One region of the Lentzea sp. NPDC051213 genome, then DNA from elsewhere that is predicted to be linked to it. Evidence: riboswitches for the same ligand, from Rfam matches in the RefSeq annotation. Region 1 holds a riboswitch; each other region holds the start of a gene.

Evidence for each region. Region 1 has a riboswitch for glycine ahead of gcvP (aminomethyl-transferring glycine dehydrogenase). Riboswitches for the same ligand answer to the same signal wherever they lie in the genome.
Region 2: another riboswitch for glycine. It lies ahead of gcvH (glycine cleavage system protein GcvH); the one in region 1 lies ahead of gcvP (aminomethyl-transferring glycine dehydrogenase).
Region 3: another riboswitch for glycine. It lies ahead of gcvT (glycine cleavage system aminomethyltransferase GcvT); the one in region 1 lies ahead of gcvP (aminomethyl-transferring glycine dehydrogenase).

Annotation. Positions count from the first base shown of each region.
Region 1 covers NZ_JBITEX010000007.1:170,724-175,568, reverse strand. Annotated here, with positions in the region: gene gcvP (aminomethyl-transferring glycine dehydrogenase) at 1-2,572, opposite strand, end outside; glycine riboswitch at 2,720-2,815, opposite strand; gene ACIA8G_RS29430 (MerR family transcriptional regulator) at 2,879-3,445, opposite strand; gene ACIA8G_RS29425 (bifunctional nuclease family protein) at 3,749-4,222, opposite strand; gene ACIA8G_RS29420 (MerR family transcriptional regulator) at 4,358-4,845, opposite strand, start outside.
Region 2 covers NZ_JBITEX010000003.1:747,980-752,824, forward strand. Annotated here, with positions in the region: gene ACIA8G_RS16525 (winged helix-turn-helix transcriptional regulator) at 21-374, shown strand; gene ACIA8G_RS16530 (L-serine ammonia-lyase) at 540-1,904, opposite strand; gene gcvH (glycine cleavage system protein GcvH) at 1,933-2,316, opposite strand; glycine riboswitch at 2,390-2,482, opposite strand; gene ACIA8G_RS16540 (alpha-L-fucosidase) at 2,620-4,845, shown strand, end outside.
Region 3 covers NZ_JBITEX010000011.1:319,111-323,955, reverse strand. Annotated here, with positions in the region: gene glyA (serine hydroxymethyltransferase) at 1-1,189, opposite strand, end outside; gene gcvT (glycine cleavage system aminomethyltransferase GcvT) at 1,203-2,297, opposite strand; glycine riboswitch at 2,394-2,485, opposite strand; glycine riboswitch at 2,486-2,576, opposite strand; gene ACIA8G_RS39840 (DUF3817 domain-containing protein) at 2,622-2,924, opposite strand; gene ACIA8G_RS39835 (hypothetical protein) at 2,940-3,308, opposite strand; gene ACIA8G_RS39830 (helix-turn-helix transcriptional regulator) at 3,591-4,085, opposite strand; gene ACIA8G_RS39825 (hypothetical protein) at 4,247-4,429, opposite strand; gene ACIA8G_RS39820 (CaiB/BaiF CoA transferase family protein) at 4,767-4,845, opposite strand, start outside.

The DNA of each region.
Region 1 (4,845 bases):
GGGTGCCGGCGACCGGGAACGACATCGTCGGGGCGTGCAGGCCGTAGTCCGCGAGGCGCTTGGCCACGTCGTCCACCGTCACGCCGGTGGCCTTCGTCAACGGGCGCAGGTCGAGGATGCACTCGTGGGCCACGAAGCCGCCCTCGCCGGTGTAGAGGACCGGGTAGTGCTCGTCCAGGCGGCGGGCCACGTAGTTCGCGGCCGCCACGGCGGTCAGGGTCGCGCGGCGCAGGCCGTCGCCGCCCATCATCCGCACGTAGGCCCACGAGATCGGCAGGATCGACGCGGAGCCCCAGGGAGCCGCGCTGATCGGGCCGACGCCCGTGGCGGGGCCGGCGGTGGGCTGCAGCGGGTGGTTCGGCAGGAACGGGGCGAGGTGCGAGCGGACGCCGATCGGGCCTACGCCGGGGCCGCCGCCGCCGTGCGGGATGCAGAACGTCTTGTGCAGGTTCAGGTGCGAGACGTCCGAACCGAACTTGCCGTAGCGGGCCAGGCCGATCAGGGCGTTGAGGTTCGCGCCGTCGACGTACACCTGGCCGCCCGCGTCGTGGACCAGGCCGCAGACCTCGGTGACGGTGTCCTCGTACACGCCGTGCGTCGACGGGTACGTGATCATGATCGCGGCGAGGTCGTCGGCGTGCTCGGCGACCGTGGAACGCAGGTGGCCCATGTCGATGTTGCCCTTGTCGTCGCACTTCACGACGACGACGCGCATGCCGGCCATGACGGCGGAGGCGGCGTTGGTGCCGTGCGCGGAGGACGGGATCAGGCAGACGTCGCGGGCGGCGTTGCCGTTCGCGCGGTGGTAGGCGCGGATCGCCAGCAGACCGGCGAACTCACCCTGCGAACCGGCGTTGGGCTGCAAGGAGACCGCGTCGTAGCCGGTGACCTCGGCGAGCCAGGCCTCGAGATCCGAGACGATGCGAAGCAGACCGGCAGCGTCCTCGACAGGCGCGAACGGGTGCAGCGTCGAGAACTCCGGCCAGGTGATGGATTCCATCTCCGCGGTCGCGTTCAGCTTCATCGTGCAGGAACCGAGCGGGATCATGCTGCGGTCGAGCGCGACGTCCTTGTCCGACAACGCACGCAGGTAGCGCAGCAGCGCGGTCTCCGAGCGGTGCGAGTGGAAGACCGGGTGGGTCAGGTAGTCGGACGTGCGGCGCAGGTCGGCCGGGATGCCGTCGGCAGTGTCGGCGTCGATGGCGTCCACATCGGCCTTGGTGACACCGAAGGCTTCCCACACCGCGACGAGGTGCGCGCGCGTGGTCTTCTCGTCGCAAGCGATTGCGACGACGTCGGCGTCGACCTGGCGCAGGTTGATGCCGGCCTCGCGCGCCTTCGCGACGACCGCAGCGGCCTGGCCTTCAACACGCACCTGGACGGTGTCGAAGAACTCGCCGTGCACGACGTCGAGACCGGCCTCGCACAGGCCCGTGGCGAGCACGGTGGCCAGGCGGTGCACGCGGGTCGCGATCGACCGCAGGCCGTCCGGACCGTGGTAGACGGCGTACATGGACGCGATCACGGCCAGCAGCACCTGCGCGGTGCAGATGTTCGACGTGGCCTTCTCGCGGCGGATGTGCTGCTCACGCGTCTGCAGAGCCAGGCGGTAGGCCAGGGAACCGTCGGCGTCGACGGAGACACCGACCAGGCGGCCGGGCAGCTGACGCTCCAAACCGGACCGGACGGCCATGTAACCGGCGTGCGGGCCGCCGAAGCCGATCGGCACGCCGAAGCGCTGCGTGGTGCCGATGGCGACGTCCGCACCGATCTCGCCCGGCGCGCGCAGCAGCGTCAGCGCGAGCAGGTCGGCGACGACGACGGCCTGCGCACCGGCGGCGTGGATCTCCTCGATCAACGCGGCCTGGTCGCGCACGACACCGGAGGCACCGGGGTAGGACAGGAGAACGCCGAAGAAGTCGCCGCCCAGGCCGAGGCCCTCGATGCCCTGCGACAGGTCCGCGACGACGATCTCGATGCCCAGCGGCTCGGCGCGGGTCTCGATCACGGCCAGCGTCTGCGGCAGCGTGTCAGCGTCGATGACGAACTTGTTCGACTTGGAGCGACCGCCGCGGCGCACCAGCGTCATCGCCTCGGCGGCGGCGGTCGACTCGTCCAGCATGGACGCGTTCGCGACCGGCAGGCCGGTCAGGTCGCCGACCATGGTCTGGAAGTTCAGCAGCGCCTCGAGGCGGCCCTGCGAGATCTCCGGCTGGTACGGCGTGTACGCGGTGTACCAGGCGGGCGACTCCAGCACGTTGCGCAGGATCACGCCCGGCGTCACGGTGTCGTAGTAGCCGAGGCCGATCATCTGCGTCATCGGCCGGTTCTGCGAAGCCAGTTCACGCAGCTCGGCCAGCGCCTCGGTCTCGGTGGCCGGCGCCGGCAGGTCCAGCACCAGCGAACGCTCGTGAATGGACGAAGGCACCGCGCGCTGCGCCAGCTCCTCCAGCGACCCGACGCCGATCACGTCGAGAATGCGCGCGAGTTCGGCGGGGCGCGGACCGACGTGGCGGTCGGCGAACGGGGTGCCGTGCTCGAGAGCGGCGAGAGGGATGCGGTCCTGCGTCATCAAACGCCTCCGGGGGCCTGAGGGCACACGTGTCCTGGTGCCCTCCCCGCTCTGTCCGTACCCCGAAGGGCGCCTGAGAGGTTCACCGAACCCGGAGGTAAGGCTTTCACCGTCGGCGGGACCAAGAGGTCCACTTTCCAGAGGCGTCTCGCTCGGGCGGTCCTGGATGCCTGAGAGGTTCCCGGGGAGGAACTTGCTCCTTCGGCGCCGGGTTCGAAACCCGGTCTCTCCCGCCTGAGTTCAGCGACTACCCGCGAAGAATACCCGCAGGTGCCCTGATCAGTCCTCAGGGACGCGACCAAGGTCTCAGCCGGTGGCGCGCTCCCGGCGCCGGCGGGTCAGCTCGTCCTCGGTCATAGGGGCGATCTCGACGCCGTCCGCACGTTCGGCCGGGAACTCGTGGATGGTGCCGCTGATCTCCCGCATCGCACCGCTGACCGCGATGCCGAACACGCCCTGACCGCCTTGAAGCAGGTCGACGACCTCTTCCGGCGAGGTGCACTCGTAGACGGTCGTGCCGTCGGAGAACAGGGTGATCTTCGCGAGGTCCTGAACGCCGCGGCGGCGCAGGTGGTCGACCGCGACCCGGATGTTCTGCAGCGAGACGCCGGTGTCCAGCAGTCGCTTGACGACCTTCAGAACCAGGATGTCCTTGAACGAGTACAGCCGCTGGCTGCCCGACCCGTGTGCGGTCCTTATCGTCGGCGCGACGAGTCCGGTCCTGGCCCAGTAGTCGAGCTGCCGGTACGTGATGCCCGCGATCTGGCACGCCGCGGGCCCCCGGTAGCCGACGAGCTCGTCCGGCAGCGAGGAGTCCGGGAACAGTTCACCCTGCAGCCCGGATTCGGCCCGCAAGGGCGCTTCCTCGACCACGCCTGCCTCCCCTCGGAACGGCCACGAAAGTCGAGGCCGTCAAGCCGCCGGATCAGCTCGCGCGGACCGGCGACGTCCACTCGAGTTCGACGGTAAGACCGGTGTGGGGGCAGGTCAACGCGACGCGCGGATAGCGTCGACCCTCAACCTGTGGTGGAGAGTCACACCGTCACCCGAACCAGGACGTTCAAGTGACGTTTAGTGATTGTTTAGCGGCCAAAACGCACGATGTGTAGTCCGATCGAGGGACAAGCCACCGGGCTACAACGGTTCCAAACGAGACAGACAGCGACACGCTGCAAATCAGGTGTCGGCGCCCCTGAAGTCTTCGGGCGAGACCGAGTCGAGGAACTCGCGGAACTTCTCCACCTCGTCCTCCTGCTCGTCCGGGATGATGAGACCCGCCTCGGCCAGCACGGACTCCTCCGCGTGGATCGGCACGCCGACGCGCAACGCGAGCGCCACCGAGTCCGAGGGCCGCGCGGACACCCGCACGTCGCCGTCGAAGACGAGCTCGGCGAAGAACGTGCCCTCCTGCAGGTCGGTGATCCGCACCTGTTCGAGGTTGCGGCCCAATGCCCCGATGACGTCCTTGAGCAGGTCGTGAGTCAGCGGGCGGGCCGGGCGAACACCCTGTTGTTCGAGCGCGATGGCCGTGGCCTCGACGGACCCGATCCAGATCGGCAGGTACCGCTCACCCTCGGTTTCGCGAAGCAGAAGGATCGGCTGGTTCTGGGGCAGCTCCACCCGCACGCCGACGACGCGCATCTCGCTCATCGGGCCTCGCCTCCCTCTATCCCGTTCGGGGAGTACCCGGATCACACCCGAGCATCCCCCGGCGTACGTGTTCGACGCTACCCGCCAAGCGGGCCGTGTGCTCAATCGTTGCGGGCAGATCGTGATCAACCAGACTCAACCGGACTGGCGCAAACCCGCCCTCACCAACAACGTGTGCAACGAGGTGAACAGGTCAGCCAATTCCCGGACCGTCTCGGGATCTGAGAAAGATTTCAGCACGACCACCTCGTGATCCGCTGCCGCGCGAACCGCGCGCAGGTGCTCGCGCTCGACGCCGAGTCCGATCATCGTCCGGATCGTGCGGAGCGCGGTGATGTCCTCGGTGGTGAACCGGCCACCGGGGCCGGGACGCAGCAGACCGTCGCGTTCCAGCTGGGACAGCTGCTCTGCGCCGATTCCGGTCTGGGTCAGCAGATCGACCCGCGACACCGAAGTGGAGTCGGCGACGACAGCATCGAGCTGCTCGCGGATCACCTTGAGCGGCAGGTACCTGTCGCGTTGTGCGGACAGCACGAACCGCAGCCTCTCGACGTCCGCCACGCTGAACTGGCGGTAGCCGGAGGCGGTGCGTGCCGGGCGGACCAGCCCCTCCGCTTCCAGGA
Region 2 (4,845 bases), on a different contig from region 1:
TCTCGGGGTATTCTCGGCCGGTGGAGTACAACGTGTTCGCGAAGGCGTGTCCGTCACGCCCGACGCTGGAGCACGTCACCGGCAGGTGGGGCAGCCTGACGATGGGCGTGCTCGTGGACGGTCCGCTGCGGTTCAACGAGCTGCGCCGCCGGGTCGACGGGGTCAGCGAGAAGATGCTGTCCCAGACGTTGCACGCGCTGGAGCGCGACGGCCTCGTGCACCGCGACGCGCAGCCGACGAACCCGCCGCGCGTCGACTACAGCCTCACGCCGCTCGGGCAGGAGACGGCCGAGCGGGTGCTCGCGCTGATCCAGCTCCTGGAGGCGCGGATGCCGGACGTGCTGGCGGCCCAGCAGGCGTACGACGCCCGCTGACCTGCCACTTCGCGCCGGACGAGCACTCGCTCGCTTGGCGGCGGCTCGCGCCCGCCGAGCCGATCCGGGAGTGGTTGCTCACCCCCGCACTGCGCGTGCGGCTGTCCGAAATGGACAACGAGCACGCGCAGTACGCGGCGATGCACATCGACGCGCTGGTGGAGATCAGCACTCGATGACGTTCACGGCGAGCCCGCCTCGAGCTGTCTCCTTGTACTTCACCGACATGTCCTTACCGGTGTCCCGCATGGTCTTGATGACCTTGTCCAGCGACACGAAGTGCGAACCGTCACCGCGCAAAGCCATGCGCACCGCGGTGATCGCCTTGATCGACGCGACGGCGTTGCGTTCGATGCACGGGATCTGCACCAGGCCGCCGATCGGGTCGCAGGTGAGGCCGAGGTTGTGCTCCATGGCGATCTCGGCGGCGTTCTCGACCTGTTCGGGGGTGCCGCCGAGCACCTCGGCGAGACCGCCGGCGGCCATCGAGCAGGCCGAGCCGACCTCGCCCTGGCAGCCGACCTCGGCGCCGGAGATGGAGGCGTTCTCCTTGAACAGCACGCCGATCGCGGCCGCGGTGAGCAGGAACTTGATCACGCCGTCATCCGAAGCGCCCGGCACGAACTTCGTGTAGTAGTGCAGAACCGCCGGGACGATGCCGGCCGCGCCGTTGGTCGGCGCGGTGACGACACGGCCGCCCGCCGCGTTCTCCTCGTTGACCGCCAACGCGAAGAGCGTCACCCAGTCCATGACGCGCAGCGGGTCGGTGACGAAGTGCTCTCGCTCCAGCGTCTTGCGCATTTCGGCGGCACGGCGGCGGACCTTGAGGCCGCCGGGCAGGATGCCGTGCTCGTTGCAGCCGCGTTCGACGCACTCCTGCATCACGTGCCAGATGTGCAGAAGTCCTTGGCGGATCTCGTCTTCGCTTCGCCACGACTGCTCGTTGGCCATCATGATCTCGCTGATGGACAGGCCCGTCTCGCGGCACCGCGCGAGCAGCTGGTCGCCGGTGAGGAACGGGTGCGGCAGCGGGGTGGTGTCCGGCTTGATCCGGTCGGTGCCCGACGCGTTCTCGTCGACGACGAAGCCGCCGCCGATCGAGTAGTAGACGGCGTGCTCGACCGACTCCTCGCCCCGGTACGCCTCGAAGCTCATGCCGTTGGGGTGCAACGGAAGCGACTTGCGCCGGTGCATGACGAGGTCGCGGTCGTGCACGAAGTCGATCTCGTGCACGCCGCCGAGCCTCAGCCGGTTGCCGGTGACGATCTCCTCGACGCGCCCGGCCGCGACCGCCGGATCGACTTCTTCCGGGTGGTTGCCCTCGAGGCCGAGGAAGACGGCTTTCGGGCTGCCGTGGCCGTGCCCGGTCGCGCCGAGCGAGCCGAACAGCTCGACGTGCACGCGGTCCACTTCGGACACTCGTGCACCGAGCTTCTCGACGAACATCGCGGCCGCCCGCATCGGGCCGACCGTGTGGGAGCTGGACGGTCCGATGCCGACGGAGAAAAGGTCGAAAACGCTGATCGCCACTGATCAGTCCTTCGTGGTGGTGGGGCGGTCAGTCAGTCTTGGTGAGCTCGGCGTACTTCGCCGACGTCAGGAGGTTCTCGGCCGACTCGACGCGCACGCGGAAGAGCCAGCCGGCGCCGTACGGGTCGTTGTTGACGATCGCCGGGTCGTCGACGACGGCCTGGTTGACCTCGAGGACCTCGCCGCTGACCGGGGAGTAGAGGTCGCTGACCGACTTGGTGGACTCGAGCTCGCCGCAGACCGCGTTCGAGACGACCTTGGTGCCGACCTCGGGGAGTTGCACGAAGACGATGTCGCCGAGCGCGTCCGCCGCGAACTCGGTGATTCCGCAGGTGAGCGGGTCCTGGGTACCCGGCGTCCAGTCGACCCACTCGTGCTCGACGGTGTAGAGCAGGTTCTCGGGGAACTCCACGGCGACTCCTCTGGCATCTCTGGCATCACGGCTCGGTCAGGAAACTTGCGCCCCCTCCGCCGTGCAGAGTTGCCTACCCCGAGCGGTCTTGCTGCCTGAGAGTGTGCGGGAGCTTGCCCCTTCGGCGCCCCGACTCGTTCGTCGAGGTCTCTCCCACTCGGGTTCTGATGCCAGTGGCATCGCGGCGATCTTCAGTTCTCGGAACGCCCGAACGCTATGTGCGGCCACCGCCAAGTGTCAACGCGAAGTGGGTTGACATGAATGAGGGAGCGGTCTCAGATGAAGGGAGACATCGGAGGTCTTATGAGGACAGCGCTCCCTGCCGCTCTGCTCGCCTCACTTCTCGTCGCACCGCTCCCCACCGCGAGTGCAGCGGAAGCTCCCCAGCCCATCCCCGTACCGATCAGCTCCCACTTCAACAACGACGGCATCGACTCCGCCGCCGACCGGACCGGCAACTTCGACGGTTCCGGTTACGCCTTCCCTGCGGAAGGACTCCCATCCGGGCAGGTCACAGCCGATTCCGTACCGTACTTGTTCCCGGAACATTCACAGTCGCGGCCCAACAACGTGGTCGCTCTCGGTCAGCGGATCGACCTGCCGCGCGGCCGTTACTTGACCGCGCACTTCCTCGTCTCGTCCAGCTACGGCACGGCGGGAGGCACCGTGACGGTGCATTACGCCGACGGGACGACGACCACCGGCGGACTGACCGGACCCGACTGGTACACGGGCAGTGGTCCGATCTCCGCTCCGTTCCGCTATTCGCCGGACGGAACCGACCAGCACCCTGTGTCGATCGGCACTGGTCAGGTGTGGACGGATCCCGCGCGGGAGGCCGTCGGCATCACGCTGCCGACCACGAACCCGGCCGTCGAGGGCAAGTCATCGCTGCACGTGTTCGCGCTGTCGTTGCAGCCGGCGGGCAAGGGCGAGGTGCTCGCGGTCCGTTCCGCGCGCAGCACGGCCAAGCTGCCTCGCGTGGGTGGCCAGACGATCGAGGCGACCGTCGTGAACCTCGGTGACCAGTGGATCTCGAACGTGTCGGTGCGCGCCGAGGGGCTGGGCGTCGTCACGCTGCAGCCGGCCCTGGTGAAACGCCTCGCTCCCGGCGAGGACGCGCGGGTGCGGATCGGCGTCCACGCGTACCGGACCGGCACGTTCGACGGGAAGGTCATCGCTCAGACTGCCCGTGTGACCGCCTCGCAGAAGGCCCGGTTCGTCCTGGGCGTGGCGGACTACCAGGCGACCGACGCGTCACTGGCCGCGCACGAGTCGCCGTACTGGTTCGACGACGCCAAGTTCGGCATCTTCATCCACTGGGGCCTGTACTCGGTGCCCGCGTGGTCGCCGCCGGGCGAGCAGTACGCGGAGTGGTACTGGCAGTGGATGCAGAACCCCTCGAACGCCGTGCACCCGTACCACGCGGCGACGCACGGGAAGGACTTCGCGTACGACCAGTTCATCCCGCAGTTCACCGCCTCGAAGTTCAACCCGCGCGAGTGGGCCGAGCTGTTCCAGGCCGCCGGCGCGAAGTACTACGTGCTGACCTCGAAGCACCACGAGGGCTTCGCGCTGTGGGACTCGAAGGTGTCCGGACGGGACTCCGTCGATCTCGGGCCCCGTCGCGACCTGGTGAAGGAGCTGTTCGACGCGTCGCGGAAGTACACGCCGGCCATGAAGAACGGTCTCTACTTCTCGATGCCGGAGTGGTTCAACCCGGACAACCCGTGGAGCGGCAACGCGCCGCGCAACCCGTACACGGGCGCTCCCGAGCCCTACACCGGCTACCAGGCCGGGCGGGACTTCGTGCGCGACTACCAGGCGCCGCAGATGACCGAGCTGGTCGACGGCTACGACCCGGACGTCATCTGGTGCGACATCGGCGGTGCGAACGACAGCCGCCGCGTGCTGGCCGACTACTTCAACAAGGCCAAGAACCGGGCGAAGCCGAAGGACGTGACGGTCGACGACCGGTGCGGCATCCCGACCCACGACTACACGACGCCGGAGTACGCGACGTACCCGAACACCGTGGTGAAGAAGTGGGAGGCCTCGCGGGGTCTCGACCCGCGCTCCTACGGGTGGAACCGGGCGACGCCCGACTCGATGTACATGACCGCGGACGAGGTGGTCGACACGCTGGTCGACACGACGTCCAAGAACGGCAACTTCCTGCTGGACATCGGCCCGCGGGCGGACGGTTCGATTCCGGAGATCATGCAGCAGCGGCTGCGCGAGACCGGTGCCTGGCTGAAGACCAACGGTGAGTCGATCTACGGCACGACGTACTGGTCGCGGATGGCCCAGCTCGGTTCGCTGCGGTTCACCGTGAAGCCGAACGAGGCGTTCTACATCACCTCGTTGGTCCAGCCGGGGTCACAGCTCGTGGTCGACGCTCCGGTGCCGCTCAAGGACGGCGACAAGATCACCTTGCTCGGCCATGACAGGCCCCTGAAATGGACCCGATCGGGTGGAAAACTGGTGGTCGACGTGCCTGCCGGCGTTGGCCAGCACGCATGGGTCTTC
Region 3 (4,845 bases), on a different contig from region 1:
GCTTCAGCGCCTCGGCGATGACGTCGGCGACCTCGGCGAAGTCCACCTCGCCGAACCCGCGCGTGGCCAGCGCCGGCGTGCCGATCCGCAGACCCGACGTGACCATCGGCGGACGCGGGTCGTTCGGGACGGCATTGCGGTTGACCGTGATGCCGATCTGGTGCAGCACGTCCTCGGCCTGCTTGCCGTCGAGCTCGGAGTTCACCAGGTCGACGAGCACCAGGTGCACGTCCGTGCCACCGGTCAGCACCTTCACGCCCGCGGACGCGACGTCCGCCTGCGACAGGCGGTCGGCCAGGATGCGCGCGCCTTCCAGCGTGCGGCGCTGGCGGTCGGCGAACTCCGGCGAGGCGGCGTGCTTGAACGCGACGGCCTTGGCGGCGATCACGTGCTCCAGCGGACCGCCCTGCTGGCCGGGGAACACCGCGGAATTGATCTTCTTGGCGATGTCCGCGTCGTTCGACAGGATCACGCCACCGCGCGGGCCACCGAGGGTCTTGTGCGTGGTGGTCGTGGTGACGTGCGCGTGCGGCACGGGCGACGGGTGCAGGCCGGCGGCCACGAGGCCCGCGAAGTGCGCCATGTCGACCATCAGGTAGGCCTCGACCGAGTCCGCGATGCGGCGGAACTCGGCGAAGTCCAGCTGGCGCGGGTACGCGGACCAGCCGGCGACGATCAGCTTCGGGCGGTGCTCCTGCGCCAGGCGCTCGACCTCGGCCATGTCGACGCGGCCGTCCGAGTCGGCGACGTGGTACGGCACGACGTTGTAGAGCTTGCCGGAGAAGTTGATGCGCATGCCGTGCGTCAGGTGACCGCCGTGCGCGAGGTCCAGGCCCAGGATCGTGTCGCCGGGCTGCAGCAGCGCGAACATCGCCGCTGCGTTGGCCTGCGCGCCCGAGTGCGGCTGGACGTTCGCGAAGCCCGCGCCGAACAGGTCCTTGATGCGCTGGATGGCCAGGCGCTCGACGACGTCGACGTGCTCGCAGCCGCCGTAGTAGCGGCGGCCGGGGTAGCCCTCGGCGTACTTGTTGGTCAGCACCGAACCCTGCGCCTGCAGGACCGAGACCGGCGTGAAGTTCTCCGAGGCGATCATCTCGAGCGTGCCCTGCTGGCGCGCCAGCTCGGCCGCGACGGCCTCGGCGACCTCGGGGTCGTACTCCGCGAGGGAAGCGTTGAACTGGTCGGACATCTGGAAGAACTCCCTACTTGGCGCGCTTGTAGAACGGAAGTGCGACGACCTCGACCGGCTGCTTCTTGCCGCGGACGTCCACCAGCAGTTGGGTGCCGGGCTCGGCACTCGCCTTCGTCACATAGGCCATGGCGACCGAGTAGCCGAGAGTCGGGGACAGCGCGCCCGACGTCACCTCGCCCACCACCTCGTCGCCGTTCAGGACCGCGTAGCCGTGGCGCGGGGCGCGGCGCTCGGGGGTCTTCAGTCCGACCAGGACCGAGTCCACACCGGACTCCGCGACCTTCGCCAGTGCGTCCCGGCCCACGAAGTCGCCGGGCTTGTCGAGCTTCACGACACGGCCGAGGTTCGCGTTGTACGGCGTCAGCGACGTCGTGAGCTCGTTGCCGTACAAGGGCATTCCGGCTTCGAGACGCAACGTGTCGCGGCAGCCGAGGCCGCACGGCTTGAGCTCGTGCGCCTCACCGGCCTCCAGCAATGCGGCCCACACAGCGGGGGCGTCGGCGGGCGCGACGAACAGCTCGAAGCCCTCCTCGCCGGTGTAACCGGTGCGCGCGAGCAGCGCGCCGACACCGGCCACCGTGGACGGGTAGGAGGCGTAGTACTTGACCGTCGAGAGGTCCGTGTCGGTCAGGCCCGCGAGGATCTCGACCGACTTCGGGCCCTGGATCGCGATCAACGCGTAGTCGGTCGACGAATCCGTGACGACGGTGTCGAAACCGGCGGCGCGCTCGACGAGAGCCTCGTGCACCACGGCGGCGTTGGAGGCGTTCGCGACGACCATGAACTCCTCGTCGCCGAGGCGGTAGACGATCAGGTCGTCGAGCACGCCGCCGTCCGCCTGCGTGATCATCGTGTAGCGGGCCTTGCCGACGGCCAGCGCCGAGATGTGGCCGACCAGCGCGAAGTCGAGGGCCTCGCCGGCCTGGGCTCCGGTCAGGACGATCTCACCCATGTGCGTGAGGTCGAACAGGCCCGCGGTGGTGCGCACCGCGTGGTGCTCGGCGAGCTCGCTGGAGTAGCGCAGCGGCATCCGCCAGCCCGCGAAGTCGGTGAACATCGCGCCGAGCTGCTCGTGCTCGGCGTTCAGAGGCGTGAGGCGGGACATCAGAACGCTCCTCCAGGGTGCGCCGAAGAGCCGGACCAGGCCGGCTGAGGCAACAGAAGAATGACACGGTCCATCGGAGACTCCTCACTAGAGCGAGCCTCCCCCTCTGTCATGAGCCTGAGAGCTTCGCCACCGGAGTGGCTTGCACCGTGGGCGAGGCTGCTGATGAGCCTGCTTTCCAGAGTTGCCTTCGTCGCGCGGTACCTGTGCCTGAGAGATTCCGGGGAGGGATTGCTCCTTCGGCGCCCCGAGTGAAGGGGTCTCTTCCGCGCGACATCGACGGCCGTGTTCAGTTGTCAGCCCCAGACGCTAGCAGGCCAAACGTCACAGCGGCACGCCCTGCGCAGTCTTCTCGACCACCTTGCGCTCCGCCCAGAAGGACAGGAACGGGACCGTCCCGGCGAGCAGCACGAGTGCGGTGCCCTTGAGCGACCAGCGCAGCTTGAGCGCCAGGTCGACGGAAATCACCAGGTAGATGGCGTACAGGAAGCCGTGGACCGGACCGACGACCTTCATCATCTGACCCATGTCCGCGGCGTACTTGAGCACCATGGCCACGCACAAGAGCAGCAGGAAGACACCGACCACGTAAGCCATGACCCTGAACCGGGTCAACGCACCCTTCATCTGCCCGCCTTCACCTCAACGACCGTCCCGCGCGTTGAGGTCCGCGAGCATGCGGTTGTAGGCCGCGAGCTCCGCGTCTTCAGGATCGTCGAAATGCTCAACAGGCGCGGGTTTGACGGCAACAACCGTAGCCACCGGCTCCGGAGCAGGCGCAACCGGATCCTCGTCACTTCGCTGACGGGCCAGCCGGCGGAAACGCCACACCATGAAGGCCGGGAAGAGGCCGAAGAGCGGCCACTGGAGCACGTAACCGAGATTCTGGAACGTGCCGCTGGCGGACTCGAAGCGCTGCCACTGCCAGTACGCGAGCCCGCAACAGGCGATCAGTGCGACCAGGCAAGCAAACCCGATCAACACTCGCTGGGGAGTAAGGAGGCCGCGCACGACCTCCAGACTACTTGGGTAGGGCTCCCGCCTCCGAGAGCCTGCCCCGCGAAACATCTGGGTCCCGATTCACTTGGGTAGGGCTCCCGCCTCCGAGAGCCTGCCCCTCAAATCACCTGGGTCCCGAATCACCTGGGTAGTGCCTCCGCGTTGGAAGGCCGACCCGGTTGGGGGTCCGGGGGCTTGCCCCCGGCTGGGGTGTGGGGGCTCGGCCCCCGCTAAGCACCGAGAAACGAACTCCCGCGAGCGCGTTCCGCGAGCACACCTCGCCCACCGTTCGTTTTACGCCACACCGTCCCGGCGCTGCCTCTGCAGACGTGCGACACACCAGGCCGCGGCAGAGCCACGACGAAGGTGCTGAAGAACCGTCATCGGTCCCAGGCGCCTCCCGAGATCGGCAGGGGACAGGCCCGCAGCGCGGTAGTCGAGCGCGCGCTGGTCCAACGGGCTGATGCCCGCGTCCCACCACTGCTCGGCCTCGCTGACGTCACCGACCAGCTGCCAGTAGCTCGCCGCGGCAGCGAGCAAAGCCTCGGGTGCCTCCGGCGCCCGCTTGCGCATCGCGGCCACGTAGGCCGGATCCGCCGAGTCGACCTTGACCAAGCCACGCGACGACCCGCCCCTGCCTCCCCGCTGCACGGGGATGCCTGGCGCCGAGGGGGGAGCCTCAGCGAGCCACGCGTTCTTGATCCGGTTCACCTCCTGCATCTCTGCATCATCAGACCGTTCAGCCGCCCACTGCTGCAACAGCTCGTGGACCCCGGAGTCCTCGACCATCCATGCCTCCTCGTCGGTCGGGGATCGGCCATTGCAGCGGAAGGTATTCGGTAGGTCTGACAATCGCCAGACCCTGAATCCCCAGAACACCCGTTACCAGTGCGTGATTGGCCTCTTTCCACCCATCCGGTCCAACGCGGATGACCGAGGATCACCCAGAGTCACTGCCCGATGGGGGTCCCCACGGCGAAGAGGCTCCTGATGAACGTGATGATCGACTCCGCGCCCTGACGCAGCCAGCCGAGGACCTGCTGCACGGCAGACGCAGACTGCTCGGGCTGGGTGATCAGGAGGAACAGCACCAGCGCGACGCCCGCCAGCACTAGCACCTTCTTGAGGTTCACAGGTACCTCTCCGTCCATGTCGTTCACAGGTGAGGCGGCGGACCGCCCGTGTCACCCGTCATGGTCCCTCATTCACCCTTGCGATGAACAACGACCACGCCCAACTGGTCCTAAGATCCACCAACCACGCACGCCTGCACCGCGGCCAACGTCACCCGAATGGCGGCTCAAGAGGCCCGCTTCCAGCGCCGATGTCCTGGGCACGAGGTGAATACGGAGACCCTCGCATCCCACAGCTTGGACCAGACACTGTTGAACCGGGCCTCACCCGGATGCCGACCACCAGGCATCACGCTCTGTCATCGCGTGCTGTCCTTATTAATACGCACCCGAGCGTTCATCCAATTACTCCTGCCCGCCGCAGTTCCATAATTTCGGCGTCCGCCACACCCATGTCGGCAAGCACTTCCGCGGTG